DNA from 2 places in the Paenibacillus sp. ACRSA genome. Region 1 is predicted to be linked to the other one. Evidence: riboswitches for the same ligand, from Rfam matches in the RefSeq annotation. Region 1 holds a riboswitch; the other holds the start of a gene.
What was found. Region 1 has a riboswitch for S-adenosylmethionine ahead of metA (homoserine O-acetyltransferase MetA). Riboswitches for the same ligand answer to the same signal wherever they lie in the genome.

Region 1 (6,111 bases):
CTACACCCAAACCGCATTGGGGGCAATATAACCTTATTGGCAAATTGAAGGAACATTATGATGTGCCAATGACGTTTGATACCGATGTCAATGGAGCTGCACTTGGTGAAGCGACTTGGGGCGCAGCCAAAGGCTTAGACAGTTGCTTGTATATTACGGTGGGTACAGGAATTGGTGCAGGTGCTGTAGTTTCTGGTCAAATGGTGCATGGATTGTCTCATCCAGAGATGGGACACATCATCGTACGTAGACATCCGGAAGATACCTTTGAAGGCTTCTGCCCTTATCATAGCGATTGCCTAGAAGGGCTTGCTGCGGGTCCAGCGATTAACAAACGATGGGAACAACCAGCTTATGAGTTATCATCGGATCACAAAGCGTGGGAGATCGAAGCCCATTACTTGGCGCACGCACTAATGAACTATGTTCTGATTCTCTCCCCACAGAAAATTGTGATGGGCGGCGGTGTGATGAAGCAGGAACAGCTCTTCCCGCTGGTACGCAAAAAATTACAGGAATTGCTTAACGGCTATGTACAGCATCCAGCACTTCAGGCCGATATTGATCAATATGTGGTTTCACCGGGTCTTGGAGATAATGCAGGACTGTGCGGTTCCTTGGCGCTTGCGAAGCTTGCGCTAGATAAGTAAGGTATACCGCATGAAATGATTGACGAATTTTTCCAATATGGTATGATATGAGCAACAGCATAGCACGGTTTGTTGAGGAAGCACCTCTCTTGCATTCATTTTGCAGGAGAGGTGTTTTTTTGTGCCTTTTTAAGGTGGCGAAGGGAAGCCTTACAAGCGTGTGGCTGAAACTCGAAGGAGGGAATGACCAATGGAAGTCATTTTTATGAACAGATTAGCAAGATTTACAGATCAGAATGAAGAGCTTGCACAAGTGTGGATTGGCGAAGAAGAAGGAGCATGGCATCTGGGTTGGAGTTTGTATGAGGAAGGGGATCGAGAGGATACGGTTTGGTATGAGGGCAGTTCGTGGGAAGAACTCATGCATATTTATCGTCATCAACTAGCACTACAGATGAGTGAAGGGTTCCGACCGTTACTACAAGGTTTATTTCATGAGATTGAAGATTTGCGATCACGAAATTATGGTGGACAACGGCTTCAATGTTATAGCGAGTTATATGCCAATGAAACATTGTACGCAGATTTATGCACATGGCGTAGAAAGAGAGCCGCTTCTGACCGAAAGGCACCTTATTTTATTGCAACGAACCGTTTGCTTCGCATGATTAGTTCGTATGTGCCGCTGACGATGGATGAGCTGATGCAATTGCCAGGAGTTGGAGAGAGCAAGGCTACCGAGTATGGTCAGGCATGGCTGGAGCTAACGAACGGAGTGGAGCGTTCCACCGTATTTCCACTCGACTGGGTATACTCTGCATTGAAAGAAGAGGAGTATGAGAACTGGCTTTATCGACAGAAGGAACAAAAGTATAAGCAGGAACTAGATAAATTCAAGACACGCAAACAAGTACTGGAAGGCATGAAGGAAGGGCACACGTTAGAGGAAATTGTTCACCGTTCGGGATTGTCACGTCGAGAGTTAATCGAATTACTGGAGATCTTAGATCTAGAGGGTTATGATACGGATTGTCTTCTTGATGCAGAGCTTGCTATCATGCCTGAACAAGAACAAGAAGCCGTTTGGAGCGCCTATGAGGAACTAGGAGACACGTTTCTGAAGCCTGTGCTACATAAAGTATATGGGGAAGAGAAACCAGGTGGAGGTAGCCTAGAACAGGTATATGAGAAGCTTCGTATGATCCGGATTCGTTATCGTCGTCATATAGAGACAGAGCAGAACGTCAGTTAATGTGCGATTAGACCCAAAAAAGACGAGGCCATAACCCCAATAGGGAGGCTTCGTCTTCTATTCTCATTTATATGTTCATTCCGAGTCTAATCAAATCCAGTCTTTTTTGCGGAAAATGAAGAACATACTCAGGCCAAGTGTCACCATAAGTCCAATGACCACAAAGTATGAATACTTCCAGTGCAATTCTGGCATAAATTCGAAGTTCATCCCGTAGATACCGGTAATAACGGTCAAGGGCATGAATACTGTGGTGATGGCGGTAAACACACGCATGATCTCATTCGCTCGGTTAGCGATACTGGATTGATAAGCCTCACGTAAGTTGCCCATCAGATCCCGATAGGTTTCGAACGTCTCGGATATCTTTACCGCATTCTCATAAATATCACTGAAGTATTTTTGCAATTGATCATCAATGAGACGCAAGTCTTTTTTGTTAAGAGTATTAATGACCTCTTTTTGAGGACCAAGCACTTTTTTGAGCCATAGAATCTCACTACGAAGCCCGATTATTTCGTTAAGGTGAGATTTTTTGGTGTGCATTAGAATATCTTCCTCAAGCTTCTCGATCCGTGCCTCAATTCGATCACCGACAGTAAAGTAATTGTCGACAATTAAGTCAACCAGCAAGTATAACAGACGATCCGGAGTGCTGATTTCCTGTTCCCATAGAATAGGTTTTAAAGTTCGCAGCTCACTGACTTTCTGTTTGGTCACACTGATAATGAAATGTCTGCCCAAGAACAGGTTGACGGCACGTAAAAATATCTCTTCATCATCAAAACGAATGCTGTTAATGACAATAAAATAATGACTTTCATAAATTTCGATCTTCGGACGCTGTTCCTCGTCACTTAAGCAGTCTTCGACCGCCAGGTCATGCATCATAAATAGCGGCTGAAGCACGGCTAAATCATCCACATCTGCATCAATCCAGTAAAAGCCCTCCGCTGGTGGAGTCAGCGCTTGCTGAATGTCCTCCACTGGGATAAATACACCGTTGTTTACCAACCGGATTTTCATCGTTATCGACTCCTTCTGCACCCGCCGGGTTGGCGGATCTTCATCATTATGGGCGCAAAAAGAATAGATCAGCCGGTCGGCAGCGGAGCCTGGTGATCAGGTCTGCGTTCGCTCTATATGCAAACGGAAGTAACGTCCCGCTGCCGGCATGCTGATGTCAATTCTCTATGCTGTTTGTCGGAATTCGGCTGCCAGTCAGGCCTCGGGTCGCCATCCATTGATTATGTCACCTCTCACATAAGGGTTTACAACACCTGTTTAGTATACCGCTGGTCCAAGGTGCTTTCAAGCGCAAAAATGTGTCTATTTCGCGCCCTGAGGCAGTGTATGACAGGAGGTGAAAAACAGTTCCGAGATGTAGAAACTTAGGATGAACTGTAGCTTGACGTGAACGAATTAATGTTTTAAAGTAAACGGAAAGCAATTAAATTTCAAAAATTAAATACAGCGAAATCTTATCAAGAGTAGGTGGAGGGACTGGCCCGATGAAACCCGGCAACCGGCGGTATACCGCACGGTGCTAATTCTTGCAGCGACTATGTGCCCAAGAGGTACTGTTGTAACTGAGAGATGAGAGAGGCGCATATCTATTTACATATGACCTTTCTCGGAATCCGAGGAAGGTCTTTGTTATATGCCCCGACTTCTCAGCACTGATTTTCGCTAAGGAACTTGAGCCTGTCTCACGGCATTAGACATAGGATTCTATGCTTGTAGAGCAAGCTCATGGCAGCGTATGCTGCAATCTATTTATGCTCAAGGAGGAGTTTGACACCATGCCAATTAAAATACCGGACACTTTACCTGCGAAGGAAGTGCTTGCAGGAGAAAACATCTTTGTCATGGACGAGACATCCGCATATCAACAGGATATTCGTCCGCTTCGTATCGCTATATTAAACCTTATGCCAACGAAAGAAACGACCGAGACCCAGCTCTTACGTTTGGTTGGGAATACACCTATACAGGTTGACATCGTTCTGGTGCATCCGAAATCTCATACGTCTAAGAACACTTCCCAGGAGTACCTGGATGAATTCTACAAAACATTTGATGAAATCGAGCACCGCCGCTTCGATGGCATGATCATTACAGGTGCACCCGTAGAACAGATGGATTTCGAGGACGTGAACTATTGGAAGGAAATCCAGGAAATTTTCGAATGGACCAAAACCAATGTAACTTCAACCATGCATATATGTTGGGCCTCACAAGCAGGCTTATACCATCACTTCGGTGTTCCTAAAGTTTCGCTGGACGAAAAGTGCTTTGGCGTATTTCCACACACGATTAACAAATCTCACGTCCCACTTCTGCGTGGTTTCGATGAAGTGTTTAATGTTCCTCATTCACGTCACACTGAAGTGCGTCATGAAGATATTGAGAAGGACGAGCGTCTTGAAATTTTGGCTGAATCTGAGGATGCAGGTATTTTCCTAGTTGCAACCAAAGACGGTAAACAGATTTTCGTTACCGGACATGCTGAGTACGATCCGTTATCCCTCAAGTGGGAATATGATCGCGATGCAGCCAAAGGATTAAATGTAGCGCTACCTAAAAATTATTTCCCGAAAGATGATCCTTCTCGTGTTCCTCCAGCGACATGGCGGGCGCATGCTAACTTATTATTCTCTAATTGGCTCAATTACTATGTGTATCAAGAAACACCTTACGATATTGGCCCGCAAATTTAATCGAGATAACAGGGGGATTTCTGCAATGGAAGATAACAAGTTGAAAATCGAAAGCCGCTTAGCTCAAATTGGTTCTATTAATGAACCTGTAACAGGTGCGATTAACTTTCCAATCTATCAAGCAACAGCGTTTCGTCATCCGAAGCTTGGACAGAGCACGGGATTTGACTATATTCGCACAACGAATCCAACACGTAAAGTGTTGGAGGAGGCAGCAGCAGCACTGGAGTCTGGTGATGCAGGTTTTGCCTGTAGCTCAGGCATGGCAGCACTGCAAACGATTTTCGCATTGTTTAGTCAAGGAGACCATCTGATTGTATCTCTCGATCTGTATGGGGGCACATATCGTCTGCTTGAACGTATTCTATCTCGTTTTGGTGTAACAGCAAGCTATGTAGATACCAATGATCTGGTTGCATTAGAGAAAGTTCTCCAGCCGAATACCAAAGCGGTCTTTATTGAGACACCAACCAACCCGCTGATGATGATAACAGATGTCGAAGCGGTAAGCACATGGGCGAATAGCCATAACCTGTTGACTATCGTGGACAATACGTTGTTGACTCCATTCTTCCAACGGCCAATCGAGCTGGGAGCGGATATCGTTATTCATAGTGCAACGAAGTACCTTGGTGGACATAACGATGTACTTGCTGGATTGATTGTGACCAAAGGAGAGGAACTGTCAGCAGAGATGGCGTTCTTACACAACTCTATTGGAGCAGTGTTATCTCCAACAGATTCCTACCAGTTGATGAAGGGTATGAAAACATTGGCTCTTCGGATGGAGCGCCATGAATATAACGCATTGACAATCGCTAAATATCTTTTGGAGCACCCAGCTGTTGGTGAAGTCTATCACCCTGGATTGACGGATCATCCTGGATATGAGGTGCAGAACAAGCAATCCAGCGGTAACACGGGGATCTTCTCTTTCAAAGTGAAGGATGCTCGTTACGTAGAGCCATTGCTGCGTCATATTAAACTCATCGCATTTGCTGAAAGCTTAGGCGGCGTTGAATCATTAATGACATATCCAGCAGTTCAAACTCATGCCGATATTCCGATTGAAATCCGTGACGCTGTCGGTGTGGATGATCGTTTGTTGCGCTTCTCCGTTGGTATTGAGCACGCAGAGGATCTTATCGCAGATCTGGCGAATGCCCTAGCAGCAGCAAAACTCGAAATTGAAGGAGGAGCACATCATGAGTGAACAGAACAAAAATTCCGGTTCTTCTGATTCTTCTAAATTGAAATTCGATACAAAACTGCTGCATTTTGGGGATGAGGTAGACAAAACGACGGGAGCTTCCAGTGTGCCGATCTATCAGGCGTCTACCTTCCATCATTTTGATATCTTCAATCCACCACAACATGATTACAGTCGTTCAGGGAATCCTACGCGTCAGGCTTTGGAGGATTACATCACCCTGCTAGAAGGCGGGGTACGTGGTTTTGCGTATTCTTCAGGGATGGCAGCAATCTCCAGTGTCTTCATGATGTTCTCGGCGGGGGATCATATCATCGTGACAGAGGACGTGTACGGCGG
Region 2 (6,111 bases), on a different contig from region 1:
CTGCTGAACAGGCGTATCAACAGCATACCGCTGGGCAGGAATCCATTGAACACACCCATTCATCCACTCCCGATTATTCAGAGAATGACCCAAATAAGCGCTAACGCTCTACCCACACTAATGAATCACAAGCAAAAGCCCTACACCCTTGTTTATAAGGTGTAGGGCCTTTCTGTTTTATATCGATACGGCACTCAATAATATCATTCAACATCAAATGATATACGTGCTCGACTCTTTATGTTTCGTTCGTTAAGTTATCCCTTAAAATGCAGGTTCAACTGCACCTTGGTAACGCTCTTTGATGAATGTTTTTACTGCTTCGGAATTCAGAGCTTCTGCCAGTTTCTTGATAGCATCTGCGTCTTTGTTATCTTCACGAGCTACAAGAATGTTAGCGTAAGGGTTACCTTGCAGATCCTCGATTAGAAGAGCATCTTTTTCTGGATTCAGATTCGCTTCCAGTGCATAGTTTGCATTAATGAATACCAGATCTGCTTCATCCAGTTGACGAGGCATCATCGCTGCATCCAACTCAATGATCTCCAAGTTTTTCGGATTTTCAGTAATGTCTTGCAGTGTTGACGAGATGTTTGTGTTGTCTTTAAGCGTAATCAGACCTTCTTTTGCAAGCAACAACAATGCACGGCCACCATTAGATGGATCATTCGGGATTGCAACTTTTGCGCCGTCTTTCAATTCATCCAGTGATTTGATCTTTTTGGAGTAACCACCAAAAGGCTCAACGTGTACAGGAGTTACAGTAACGAGGTTAAAGCCACGTGCTGCATTTTCTGCATCTAGATAAGGTTGGTGTTGGAAGAAGTTAGCGTCCAATTGTTTGTCAGCCAGTTGTTGATTCGGTTGAACGTAATCATTAAATGTTACAACTTGCAAACGAATGCCTGCTGCTTCAAGCTCAGGCTTGATACTTTCTAGAATTTCAGCATGAGGTGTAGGGGATGCTCCCACTTTCAGTTCAACGGTACGTGGTGCGCCAGCAGAATTGTCTGCACCGCTATCTGCATCCTTGTTGTTTCCGCATGCTGCTAATACTGCAATCAGCATAATACTTAGTAGAGCAAATGACCATTTTTTCATGTGTAAAACCCCTTCTCCAATAATTTTTTTTGCATGCAGCATCCTTATCCAAATTGATAAGAGCGAGTCATGCTGTCTATGTGTTATTTCCTGGTGAACAATTTAACTAGACGATCTCCAAACATCTGAAGTACCTGTACTAAAATTACAATCAATACTACCGCGACAAGCATGACTTCTGTCTGATAACGATAGTAACCATAGTTGATCGCCAGTGTTCCAAGGCCACCACCACCAACCATACCTGCCATCGCCGTATAGGAAACCAACGTAACAATGGTAATGGTTATACCTGCAAGCAAACCGGGCAGCGCCTCTGGTAGCAGAACACGTCTTACAATCTGCCCTGTAGAGGCGCCCATCGCTTGTGCAGCTTCTATAACACCACGATCTACCTCACGCAAAGTCGTCTCCACAATCCTCGCGAAGTAAGGTGCTGCTGCAATGACAAGTGGTGGGATTGTCCCCAGTACACCTGTAGCCGTCCCAACGAGGGCGCGAGTAACGGGAAGTAGAGCAACAATTAGAATGATGAATGGAACAGATCGCAAAATATTTACAATAACAGACAGAATCGAGTAAACAAGAATTGATTTTGCCGATTGGGATCTTGCCGTCATGAAGAGTAGCACACCTAATGGTAAGCCGATAATTACAGTAAACAGACCTGATACAAGAAGAATCTGCAGTGTCTCAATAGACGCTTTGCCGACCTCTTCCCAATGTACAGTTGAAAAATCCATATTAACGAAGCACCTCCACATCAAGTCCCTGCTCGACTAATTCACGGGTAGTTGAGCTAATTGCAGCAGGATCTCCCTCAAAACGAACGATAAGCTGTCCATAAGGGACTTGTTTGATCGTAGAGATTGTTCCTTGCAGAATCGCGAAATCAACGCCGGTTTTGCGAACGGTGCGTGACAGAATAGCTTCATACGTCTTCTGCCCCAAGAACGAAATCTTCACCAAATGAGATTGCTCGCCATTCTTACGGCTGTTCTCTGAGCTTGCCAGACCTTCCTCTTCGAGTAACAATAAATCAGTCGCCTGACCTTGCTGCATGAAATCTCGTGTGATGGCATGCTGCGGCTTGAGGAATACTTTCGTAACTGGGCCCTGTTCAACGATGCCGCCCTGATGAATAACTGCAACCTGATCACAGATACTCTGGATCACATGCATCTCATGAGTAATCAGCACAATCGTTAATTCATACTTCTGGTTAATATCCAGCAGAAGCTTAAGAATAGAACTTGTTGTCTGTGGATCAAGAGCAGACGTCGCTTCATCACAGAGCAGGACATCTGGATCACTGGCGAGTGCACGTGCAATGCCGACCCGTTGCTTCTGTCCTCCTGACAATTGTGCAGGATACTTGTTACTATGCTGTTCAAGTCCGACCAAGGTGAGCATTTCCTTTACCTTACGGTCAATCTCCGCTCTGGGCGTATTAACCAACTTCAGTGGAAATGCAACATTGTCGTAGACCGTAGCAGATGAGAGTAGGTTGAAATGCTGAAAGATCATGCCGATCTTACCTCGTTGCTGCTGCAATTCCGACTTGCTCAGACTGGTCAAGTTAACTCCATTAACCCACACTTCACCTTCAGTAGGTCGCTCCAGTAGATTTATACATCGAATCAATGTACTTTTACCTGCACCTGAATGCCCAATGACTCCGAAGATCTCGCCTTTGCGTACATTCAGATTCAGATCCGCAAGCGCAGTCGTAGCCTTTGCGCCTCTACCATATGTTTTGGTTAGTCCCTTTAATTCAATCAAGTAATACTCTCCTTCCCACTGCCTACACCTATCTTTACCCGAAAGAGAGGAAAACTCCCATTCATGCAATAAAAAAAGAACCCTTTGCAGAAACTGAAAGGGTTCTTCGCTTGAAAGAATATACCTTCTCATCTGCCAAAATCGCGCTTAACGCCATTTTGTAGGAATTAGCACCTAACATCTATAAAGAATGACACGTTGGCCATTGTCGTTATAAATCGGTTGCCGGGCTTCATCGGGCCTGTCCCTCCGCCGCTCTCGATAAGAAATATGATATTGTAAGTTTGTATAAGTTCGTGTAATTCCGCAGTTATACTGTTCAGATAATTCATGTTGAAACATATTACATTTAATGTCCTATTAGGAACTCAGTATAATGCAAGTATTCCGATTTGTCAAAGGTAAATATTATGATTTTACACCGTTAGTGCGCTCTCTAAAACCTTGTTGAACCCACATTTTATTAATGTATCCATAAGACGCCTTCAAAGTAGTACACACCATATCTAATCCTTGACGCAATTCATTTAGATGCTGATCCAAGTCCTCCAGCTTCACTTTCCCCTGCAACGTCTGATGCAGTTGCCACAAATCATCTTGCATCTCAGAATTCATGTAATGAATCTCCATGTTTCTGCGTTTGCGTAATTTGCTCATGGGCTCTCGGTATACATCCTTAATCTCAATCAACTTCACAGCTAGTTCCGAATGCATCTTCGCATATCCAAACTGTCGTAACACGGTAAAATAAGAGAAATGCGTTTTTACTTTGGTTGTATTGAGCTGAAACAATTCATTCAGCACCGTTCCTGTCTTGTCCAAAATGGCAAAGCAACGAATGAATCCATCCTTGTAAAAATAAACATACCGGGCGTATTCCGCCTTTTCTTCACTGGTCATGTCTTCTGTAGAACCTGCTTTTACCTTTTTCCGAAAATGAGATGCTGCAAAGCAACTCTGCTCCAGTTCATCCAACGAAGAAATTAACCCCTGCGTCCAAACATATAACTTGCGATAATCATGCGTTGGGTCTTGGTTCTTCTCCAGTTGTCGTTGCAGTAAATCCAAAGTCTCCACCATTGAATCAATAGCTTCCTCCAAAATACCCTCATTTTGGCGCGGCGGTTCGCCTAGCAACGTTCGCAGCATATACAGCCTCCTCTTTGCATTCTGCTGATCATGGGATGCTTAATCATGTTAAACAAAATCGGGATCAGAGTAAATGCATGAATGCTGCTTCGCTTAGGTTGCCCTGTCATGCCTAACATCAAACAAAGTCCACCTCTCCAATGATCTACATCATTGAAAGGCAGACTCTGTATGTTGTCGTAATATCACTTCCGATATCTTGAATCTGTATACTTGATTTAGAAACGATTAACTGGACGATGCAGCTTGTATACAAGGAAACTCATGTACGTTAGAACTCCGAACAATATGGCAATATCCAACATATGAGCAAGTGCAACGAACATGTATACTTCTGGGCGCCCCATCGTAAGCATCATCACGAATCCAATGAAAACTTGGAGCAGGATGAGCACTACAGCGATAACACCTAATCTTCGAAGTTCGGTGTTATCCGGGTGTTTGCGATATGCATAATGACCCAAAATTGCGATGACAATAACCAAGGATAATGCAGCCAAACGGTGAGCGAATGCTACAGCTACCCCTCCCGATAACTCTGGAACAATCTGTCCATTACATAATGGGAAACCAGAGCAGCCTCCCGCTGAGTCGGTATGGCTCACGAATGCACCTGTGTACACAACGAGATATGTGTACACAGTGGAAAACCAGACCAGATTACGAAAGCCTTTGGTTACTCGAGGGTAATTATTCAATCTTTCTAGCCCTCCGTGACGCGCCTCCTGCCTTATTCCCAGCGCCATCATAAGAGAACTCGCGAAGGCTATGATCGAGAATCCAAAGTGCAGCGCCATAACGGCGGAAGATTGGGAGAACACCACGGCAAAGGCTCCCATGATTCCCTGGACAATAACAAAAATGAGCGTTAGTAATGAGAACAATTGTAGATCTCGGCGTGACTTACCAAACCGCAAAAATGCTACAAAAGAGGCAATCGACAGCAGACCTGCCAATGCGCTTACGGCACGATGTGAATATTCAATTAGGGATGCTACCGTATGTGCTGGAACAAGCTTTCCGTTACACAAAGGCCACTCTGTGCCACAACCTAATCCGGATTCCGTCTTAGTAACAATGCCCCCACCGAATGTCGCCAGGAACATTACAAGACAAGTTAATACGGTTAACCACTTAAACAAGGTTAAATGCTTCAATTTTTTCTCACCTGCTGTTGGTTTAAGATGGCGAAAAACATCGTTTTTCGCTTGATTCAGTACTTTGACACATAATTCACAACTAAACTCATTATACCGGATAAAAGTGTCATTGACGCCGCGCTTTGTGACAAAATGTTAACGTCTGTTTAAAAAATGACCAGAAGGTCATTTTAATTCAAATTTTAGACACAAGGCGTTCATTTCATGCTTCTGCAATTGTATGAAAACGGTATGTATAGGTTCACACTCACATCTTAATAGTGTCTCCTGAACTTTAACGAACATACCAACAGCCACCTCTCCGATGATGGAAAAGTGGCTGTTAACATATGTAACCTTTAAAATGGATTGTTTTTATTTGTGGATCGTTTTATACACTTCAACAGCTCGATCAAGGAACTGCTCAATTTCTTCTCTAGATTTACGAAGCTTATTCACATAACGAACCAGCTCGCGTCCATCTGTATACGCCACAAAACTCGGTATGCCGAGGATGTTTTGTTCTTCGCTAACCGTCCCCACTTGATCAACGTCAACCTCAACCAGTGTCAGCTCACGAGCATACTTGTCCTCTACCTCAGGCATAAATGGATCGATGTACTTACAGTCTCCACACCAATCGGCTTTAAATACAGCTACGGTCAATCTCGGAGATTGAATCGCAACATCGAATTCAGATTTGGAAATTATTTGTTCCATGATCACATCTTCCTTTCTTTTCCTTGTCTTAACCTAAGTGAAGCAAATTGCCGAGTGGAAGTCAAATATTCAGTACATACTGAGGTTAGAGCAATCATGAGAAAGGATGACGAGCAATGCATACTCACAAAACAGATTCGCCTCCACTGGAGTCCTTTTTTCACATTGTGCGTTCCATTCCTGTTGCGGCGAGGGAGGTCTGGCGTGGCAAACAGGCGGC

Region 2: it holds a riboswitch for S-adenosylmethionine, as region 1 does, so the genes downstream of both, MH215_RS23580 (methionine ABC transporter ATP-binding protein) here and metA (homoserine O-acetyltransferase MetA) in region 1, are expected to answer to the same signal.

The regions. Positions count from the first base shown of each region.
Region 1 is NZ_JAKRNP010000006.1:96,609-102,719, reverse strand. It holds gene MH215_RS18215 (ROK family protein) at 1-650, shown strand, start outside; gene MH215_RS18210 (HRDC domain-containing protein) at 841-1,842, shown strand; gene corA (magnesium/cobalt transporter CorA) at 1,933-2,868, opposite strand; SAM riboswitch class I at 3,321-3,445, shown strand; gene metA (homoserine O-acetyltransferase MetA) at 3,645-4,562, shown strand; gene MH215_RS18195 (aminotransferase class I/II-fold pyridoxal phosphate-dependent enzyme) at 4,588-5,775, shown strand; gene MH215_RS18190 (trans-sulfuration enzyme family protein) at 5,768-6,111, shown strand, end outside.
Region 2 is NZ_JAKRNP010000011.1:11,748-17,858, forward strand. It holds gene MH215_RS23565 (DUF2167 domain-containing protein) at 1-104, shown strand, start outside; gene MH215_RS23570 (MetQ/NlpA family ABC transporter substrate-binding protein) at 265-1,101, opposite strand; gene MH215_RS23575 (methionine ABC transporter permease) at 1,185-1,844, opposite strand; gene MH215_RS23580 (methionine ABC transporter ATP-binding protein) at 1,846-2,883, opposite strand; SAM riboswitch class I at 3,009-3,151, opposite strand; gene MH215_RS23585 (Cthe_2314 family HEPN domain-containing protein) at 3,292-4,032, opposite strand; gene MH215_RS23590 (COX15/CtaA family protein) at 4,251-5,189, opposite strand; gene MH215_RS23595 (thioredoxin family protein) at 5,547-5,891, opposite strand; gene MH215_RS23600 (DUF2515 family protein) at 6,008-6,111, shown strand, end outside.